2 regions of the Mesorhizobium sp. NZP2077 genome follow, and region 1 is predicted to be linked to the other one. Evidence: riboswitches for the same ligand, from Rfam matches in the RefSeq annotation. Region 1 holds a riboswitch; the other holds the start of a gene.

What was found. A riboswitch is a leader RNA that binds a small molecule or an ion and turns the genes downstream of it on or off. The one in region 1 is predicted to bind S-adenosylmethionine.
Region 2: linked by a shared signal. The riboswitch ahead of HGP13_RS35575 (O-succinylhomoserine sulfhydrylase) and the one ahead of HGP13_RS07800 (homoserine O-acetyltransferase) in region 1 are both predicted to bind S-adenosylmethionine.

Annotation. Positions count from the first base shown of each region.
Region 1 is NZ_CP051293.1:1,574,241-1,577,647, forward strand. Features, by position in the region: gene metW (methionine biosynthesis protein MetW) at 1-373, opposite strand, end outside; gene HGP13_RS07800 (homoserine O-acetyltransferase) at 370-1,539, opposite strand; SAM riboswitch at 1,646-1,723, opposite strand; gene hisC (histidinol-phosphate transaminase) at 1,873-2,982, shown strand; gene HGP13_RS07810 (prephenate/arogenate dehydrogenase family protein) at 3,004-3,407, shown strand, end outside.
Region 2 is NZ_CP051293.1:7,258,848-7,262,254, reverse strand. Features, by position in the region: gene HGP13_RS35575 (O-succinylhomoserine sulfhydrylase) at 1-1,100, opposite strand, end outside; SAM riboswitch at 1,157-1,234, opposite strand; gene HGP13_RS35570 (2'-deoxycytidine 5'-triphosphate deaminase) at 1,313-2,407, shown strand; gene araD1 (AraD1 family protein) at 2,445-3,407, opposite strand, start outside.

The DNA of each region.
Region 1 (3,407 bases):
GCACCCGCCAATGGCCGAAATTGGGGAAGGACACGATCGCCCGGTTGCCGATCCGTAGCAGTTCGTCGAGCACCAGCTTCGGGTTGCGGGTCGCCTGCAAGGTCTGCGACAGGACGACGAAGTCAAAACCCTTGTCGGGATAGAATTCGAGATCCTTGTCGGCATCGCCCTGGATGACGGAGAGGCCACGCGCCACGCATTCGTTGACGCCGCGCTGCGACAGTTCAAGTCCGCGGCCGTCAACCTGCTTGGTGTCCTGCAGCAATTCAAGCAACGACCCGTCGCCCGAACCGACGTCGAGCACGCGCGACTGCGGCGGGATGAGGTTGGCGACGACCTCGAGGTCGACGCGCTGGCTGCCATTGACGCTCATGATGCGAGTCCTCTGGCGCGAGCCGCCGAGCCGATGAAGCCCTTGATGGCGGCGAACAGTTCCGGCTCGTCGAGCAGGAAGGCGTCGTGGCCGCGATCGGTCTCGATCTCGACGAAGGATACCGAGGCGCCAGCGGCATTGAGCGCGTGCACGATCGAACGGCTCGCTTCGGTCGGAAACAGCCAGTCCGATGTGAACGACACCAGGCAGAAACGAGTCTTGGTGCCGGCAAAGGCGTCCGCCAATCTGCCGCCATGGTCGGCGGCGAGGTCGAAATAATCCATGGACCGCGTCATGTAGAGGTAGGAGTTGGCGTCGAAGCGGTCGACGAAGGTCATGCCCTGGTGGCGCAGATAGCTTTCGATTTGGAAGTCGGCATCGAAGCCGAAAGTCAGGTGGTCGCGGTCCTGCAAATTGCGGCCGAATTTTCGGTGCAGGGCGGCTTCCGAAAGGTAGGTGATGTGGGCGGCCATGCGCGCCACCGCCAGGCCCTTTTCCGGACGCTTGCCGTGCTCGAAATATTTGCCGCCATGCCAGTCGGGATCGGCCATGACGGCCTGCCGGCCGACCTCGTGGAAGGCGATGTTCTGGGAGGAATGGCGGGCGCCGGTGGCGATCGGCAGCGCTGAAAAAACGCGCTCGGGATAGCTTGAGGCCCATTCCAGCACCTGCATGCCGCCCATCGAGCCGCCGAGCACGCAGAACAGCTTCTCGATGCCGAAATGATCGATCAGCATCTGCTGCGCGCGCACCATGTCGCGGATGGTGATGATGGGCAGGTCGAGCCCGTAGGGTTTTCCGGTGGCGGGATTGGTCGAGGCCGGGCCGGTGGAGCCGAGGCAGCCGCCGATGACGTTGGAGCAGATGACGAAGAAGCGGTTGGTGTCGATGATCTTGCCGGGGCCGATCAGCACTTCCCACCAGCCCGGCTTGCCCGTCACCGGATTGGTGTTGGCGACATGCTGGTCGCCGGTCAGCGCATGGCAGACGAGGATGGCATTGGAGCGGGCATCGTTCAGCGTGCCATAGGTCTGGTAGGCGATCTGGAACGGCGACAGCAGCGTGCCGGCATCGAGCTTGAGCGGCTTGTCGGGGCCAAAGCGCAACACCGGGCTCGACGGCTGGTCGGCCTCATTGTTGGTCTTTCCTGCGCGCAGAGCGGCCATTCTCGTCTCACTAGCTGCATCGTATCAGACGAAAAATCGCCGACGATGCGTCCGTCCGGCCGGAAGCGGACAATAAAAAACCGGCATTGCCGTTCGCAAAGCCGGTTACGTCACGCAAACGGCCCTTTAGCGAATTGTTTAACGTGGCTGCAAGCCGACCGGCCAAATCACCACGGAACTGTCGCAGTCCTTCTAGAACTCGCCCGCCCTGCCGTCAATGGCAGCTGCCAGGCCGGCTGCTGGCCCCACTGCCGCCTCTCGACATTGCCGGCCATGGCTTGTATTTCCGCTGCGGCCTCCGGATGGAGGCATTTTCGACGGATTTTGCAAAAAATGAACCAGACACCGGATCAGGCACGTCCAACCCCGCGCGCGGGCATCATGGACATTGACGCCTATGTGCCCGGCAAGAGCACGGCGCCGGCGGGTGTCGCCAAGGTCTACAAGCTGTCGTCGAACGAGAACCCGCTCGGGCCGTCACCGAAGGCTATCGAGGCCGCGCGTGAGGTTGCCGCCAAACTCGACATCTATCCCGACGGCACCGCCAAACGGCTGCGCGAGGCGATCGCCGAGGTGCACGGCCTCAACGCGCAGAACATCATCTGCTCGAACGGTTCCGACGAGATTCTCGGCCTTTTGGCACAGACCTATCTTGCGCCCGGCGACGAAGCGATTTTCACCGAACACGCCTTCATGGTCTACAAGATCTACATCCAGTCGGCCGGGGCCACTCCGGTTGTGGTCAAGGAGACCGAGGAACGCGCCGACATCGATGCGATCCTGGCCGCTGTCACGCCGCATACGAAAATCGTGTTCCTGGCCAATCCCAACAATCCGACCGGTACCTATGTGCCGTTCCAGGAGGTGCGTCGCCTGCATGCCGGCCTGCCCAGGCATGTGCTGCTGGTGCTCGACGCGGCCTATGCCGAATATGTCCGCCGCAACGACTATGAAGCAGGCATTGAGCTGGTCGGCAGCACGGAGAACGTGGTCATGACCCGCACCTTCTCCAAGATCGGCCTGGGTGGCGCGCGGATCGGCTGGATGTATGGTCCCCTGCATATCGTCGACGCGATCAACCGCGTGCGGGGGCCTTTCAACGTCAATGCGACGGCGATCGAGGCCGGCATCGCCGCGATCCGCGACCGCGCCCATGTCGAGCGCAGCGTGGCGCATAACGAGACCTGGCTCACCTGGCTGAGCCAGGAGATGACCGGGCTCGGGCTGCGGGTGACGCCCAGCGTCGGCAATTTTCTGCTCATTCATTTTCCCGACGACCAGAAGCATTCGGCGGCGGCGGCTGACGATTACCTGACCGCGCGCGGCTATATATTGCGGCGCGTTTCAGGCTACGGCTTCCCCAACGCGTTGCGCATGACCGTCGGCACCGAAGAGGCCAATCGCGGCGTTGTCGCCGCGCTTACGACATTCCTGAAAAGCTGAACGCCCAAAGGCCGGAACGCCATGACATCACCGATGTTTGAAAAGATCGCGCTCGTCGGCATCGGCCTGATCGGCTCGTCGCTCGCCCGCGTCATCCGCCGCGAGGGGCTGGCCGGTCACGTCGCCATCTCGACCCGCAGCGCCTCGACACTGGCGCGAGCACAGGAGCTTGAACTAGGCGACTCCTACACAACCGATGCGAAGGAAGCGGTCCGCGATGCCGATCTGGTCATCGTCTCGGTGCCGGTCGGCTCGTCCGGCGCTGTGGCGCAGGAGATCGCGCCGGCGCTGAAGAAGGGCGCGATCCTCACCGATGTCGGCTCGACCAAGGCGTCGGTCATCGCGCAGATGCAGCCGCATGTGCCTGACGGCGTGCATTTCATTCCCGGCCATCCGCTGGCGGGCACGGAAAAATCCGGACCGGA
Region 2 (3,407 bases), 1.6 Mb from region 1:
ATGCCGAGTTCGGCGCGAGCCTCGTCGCTCAAATTCTTGTGCGTGGTCGTCGCCGGATGGGTGATCAGGCTCTTGGCATCGCCGAGATTGTTCGAGATCAGCACGATGTCGAGCGCGTTCTGCAAGGCGAAGGCGGCCTGCTTGCCGCCCTTGACGTCGAGGCAGATCAGCGTCGAACCGCCCGACATCTGCTTCTTGACGATATCGGCCTGCGGGTGGTCGGCGCGGCCGGGATAGATGACGCGGGCAATCTGCGGCTGCTCGGCGAGGAAGTCGGCGATCTTGCCGGCACTCTCCGTCTGCTGGCGCACGCGCAGCGGCAGCGTCTCCAGGCCCTTGAGCAGTGTCCAGGCATTGAACGGCGACAGGCTGGGGCCGGTGTGGCGGAAATAGTCGTGCAAATTCTCGTCGATCCACTTCTTGTCGGACAGGATGACACCGCCCAGGCAGCGCCCCTGGCCATCGATGTGCTTGGTCGCCGAATAGACGACGATGTGGGCGCCGAGCTGCAACGGCTTCTGCTGCAAAGGCGTGGCGAAGACATTGTCGACCACGAGCCGCGCGCCGATCGAGTTGGCCAGCGAGGCGACGGCTGATATGTCGACCACTTCCAGCGTCGGGTTGGTCGGGCTTTCCAGGAAGAACAGTTTTGTGTTGGGCCTGACCGCCTTTTCCCAGTTGGCGATGTCGGTGCCGTCGACCAGCGTCGCCTCGATGCCGTAGCGCGGCGCCAGCGTCTCGACCACCCAGCGGCAGGAGCCGAACAGCGCGCGCGCCGCCACGATATGGTCGCCGGCCTTGACGCTGCACAGCATGGCCGCCGTCACCGCGGCCATGCCCGATGCCGTGGCGCGCGCATCCTCGGCGCCTTCGAGCGCGCACATGCGCTTTTCGAACATGTCGACGGTCGGGTTGGCGTAGCGCGAATAGATGAAGCCGGGCTCCTCGCCTTTGAAACGGGCTTCAGCGGCCTGTGCCGTTTCGTAGACATAGCCCTGGGTCAGGTACATCGCTTCGGAGGTCTCGCCGAATTGGGAACGCAGGGTTCCGCCATGCACGAGGGCTGTCTGAGGCTTCCAGTTGCGCTTCTTGCTGTTCATTGCTTTTGTTCCAGACACAAAAAAACCGGCCGCGAAAGTCGCAACCGGTCCATACGGCCTCGCGGCCAACGGTCCTTTAGCGACTTGTTTAACGTGGCTGCAAGCCGACCGGCCAAATCACCACGGGATAACGATCCTTTAGACCCGCGCCGCGCTTGCGTCAATTGCCGGCTTGATTAAGAGGGTTGTACCAACGGCCCAGGAGTGGAGCTTTGCGGCAGACAGGCATCCTTCCCGATCAGGACATTGCGGCGCTGTTCCAGTCCGGCGCGCTGAAGTCGTCGCGCGCGCTCGACACCGACCAGATCCAGCCGGCAAGCCTGGATCTGAGGCTCGGTGACAAGGCCTGGCGGGTGCGCGCCTCGTTCCTGCCCGGCCCCAACCACAAGGTTTCGGAAAAGCTCGACCGGCTGAAGCTGCACGAGATCAATCTGGCCGAAGGCGCGGTGCTGGAAACCGGCTGCGTCTACATCGTGCCGCTTCTCGAAAGCCTGGCATTGCCGGCCGAGATTTCGGCCTCCGCCAATCCGAAGAGCTCGACCGGACGGCTCGACATTTTCACCCGCGTCATGACCGACCGCGGCCACGAGTTCGACAAGATCGCCGCCGGCTACAACGGTCCGCTCTACCTGGAAGTCAGCCCGCGAACCTTCCCGATCGTCGTGCGCACCGGCTCGCGCCTGTCGCAGATCCGCTTCCGTACCGGCAACGCACTGCTGTCAGAAGCGGAGTTGCATGACCTGCACCGCGCCGAGATGCTGGTCGCCACCGAGCCGCCGAATATTTCCGGCGGCGGCATCGCGCTGTCGATCGACCTCAATGGCGACAGCGACGGGCTGGTCGGCTATCGCGGCAAGCATCACACCGGCCTCGTCGATGTCGACAAGCGGGCCGCGCAGGATGTCGTCGATTTCTGGGAACCGATCCACAAGAGTGGTGCCGGCGAACTCGTGCTCGATCCGGATGAATTCTACATCCTCGTCAGCCAGGAAGCGGTGCATGTGCCGCCGCTCTATGCGGCCGAGATGACGCCCTTCGATCCACTGGTCGGCGAATTCCGTGTCCACTATGCCGGGTTTTTCGATCCGGGCTTCGGCCACTCGGCGTCCGGCGGCACCGGGAGCCGGGCGGTGCTCGAAGTGCGCAGCCACGAAGTGCCGTTCATCCTCGACCATGGCCAGATCGTCGGCCGGTTGGTCTACGAGCATATGCAGAAGCGGCCGCAGGCGCTCTACGGCACCGATCTAGGCTCCAACTACCAGGCCCAGGGCCTGAAGCTGTCCAAGCATTTCCGCGCTGCACGCTGAGGCGGCCGATCTCCCCCACGAGGGGGAGATCATCTACTCACAGCGCCTTCACTGCCACCTTCACCGGCTGCTCAATCTCAAGCGGGTTGCGCAGCGGCAGGCCGAAATCCCCGGCCTCGATCTCGAACACGTCGCCGGCCTCGGTCTTGACGCCGTCGGCGAACGACAGTGTCGCCGTACCGAACATGTGCACATGCACGTCGCCTGGCTGGCGGAACGCCGAATATTTGAAGTGATGGTGTTCGAGATTGGCGATGGTGTGCGACATGTTCGCTTCGCCCGACAGGAACGGCTTCTCCCACAGCGTGTTGCCGTCGCGCACGATGCGCGACGTGCCGCGGATGTCGGAAGGCAGGTCGCCGATCAGGATCTCCGGTCCGAACGAGGCATTGCGCAGCTTGGAATGGGCGAGGAAGAGATAGTTCACGCGCTCTGTCACATGGTCCGAGAATTCGTTCGACAGCGTGAAGCCCACACGGAACGGAGCGCCGTCGTCGCCGATGACATAGATGCCGGCGACCTCAGGTTCCTCGCCGGCGTCCTTGGCGAAGGCCGGTGACAGGAGTGCGGCACCCGGCGCCACGGCCATCGTGCCGTTGCCCTTGTAGAACCATTCCGGCTGCACGCCGACCTGGCCTTTGGCGGGTTTGCCGCCTTCCAGGCCCATGCGGAACATCTTCATGGAATCGGTGAGCTGCTCCTCGCCATCGGTGCTGAGCTTCTTGTGCATGGAATCGCGCGTCGCCGCCGAGCCGAGATGCGTCAGTCCGGTGCCGGTGAGATGCAGGTGTGCCGGATCGGGATGGTTGATCGGCGACAACAGCCGCCCCTTCTTGTAGGCGGCGTCAAGATCGACCGTCTCGCCAAGCCCCTTGCGCTCGATTAGCGCGATCAGGCCGACGCCGGTGCGGGCAGCCTCCATCGCCAGCGAGTAAACGCTGCGGGCGCCGTTGATGATCCGGGTCTTGCCGCCATTGCGGGCAACGACACGGATGGTCTC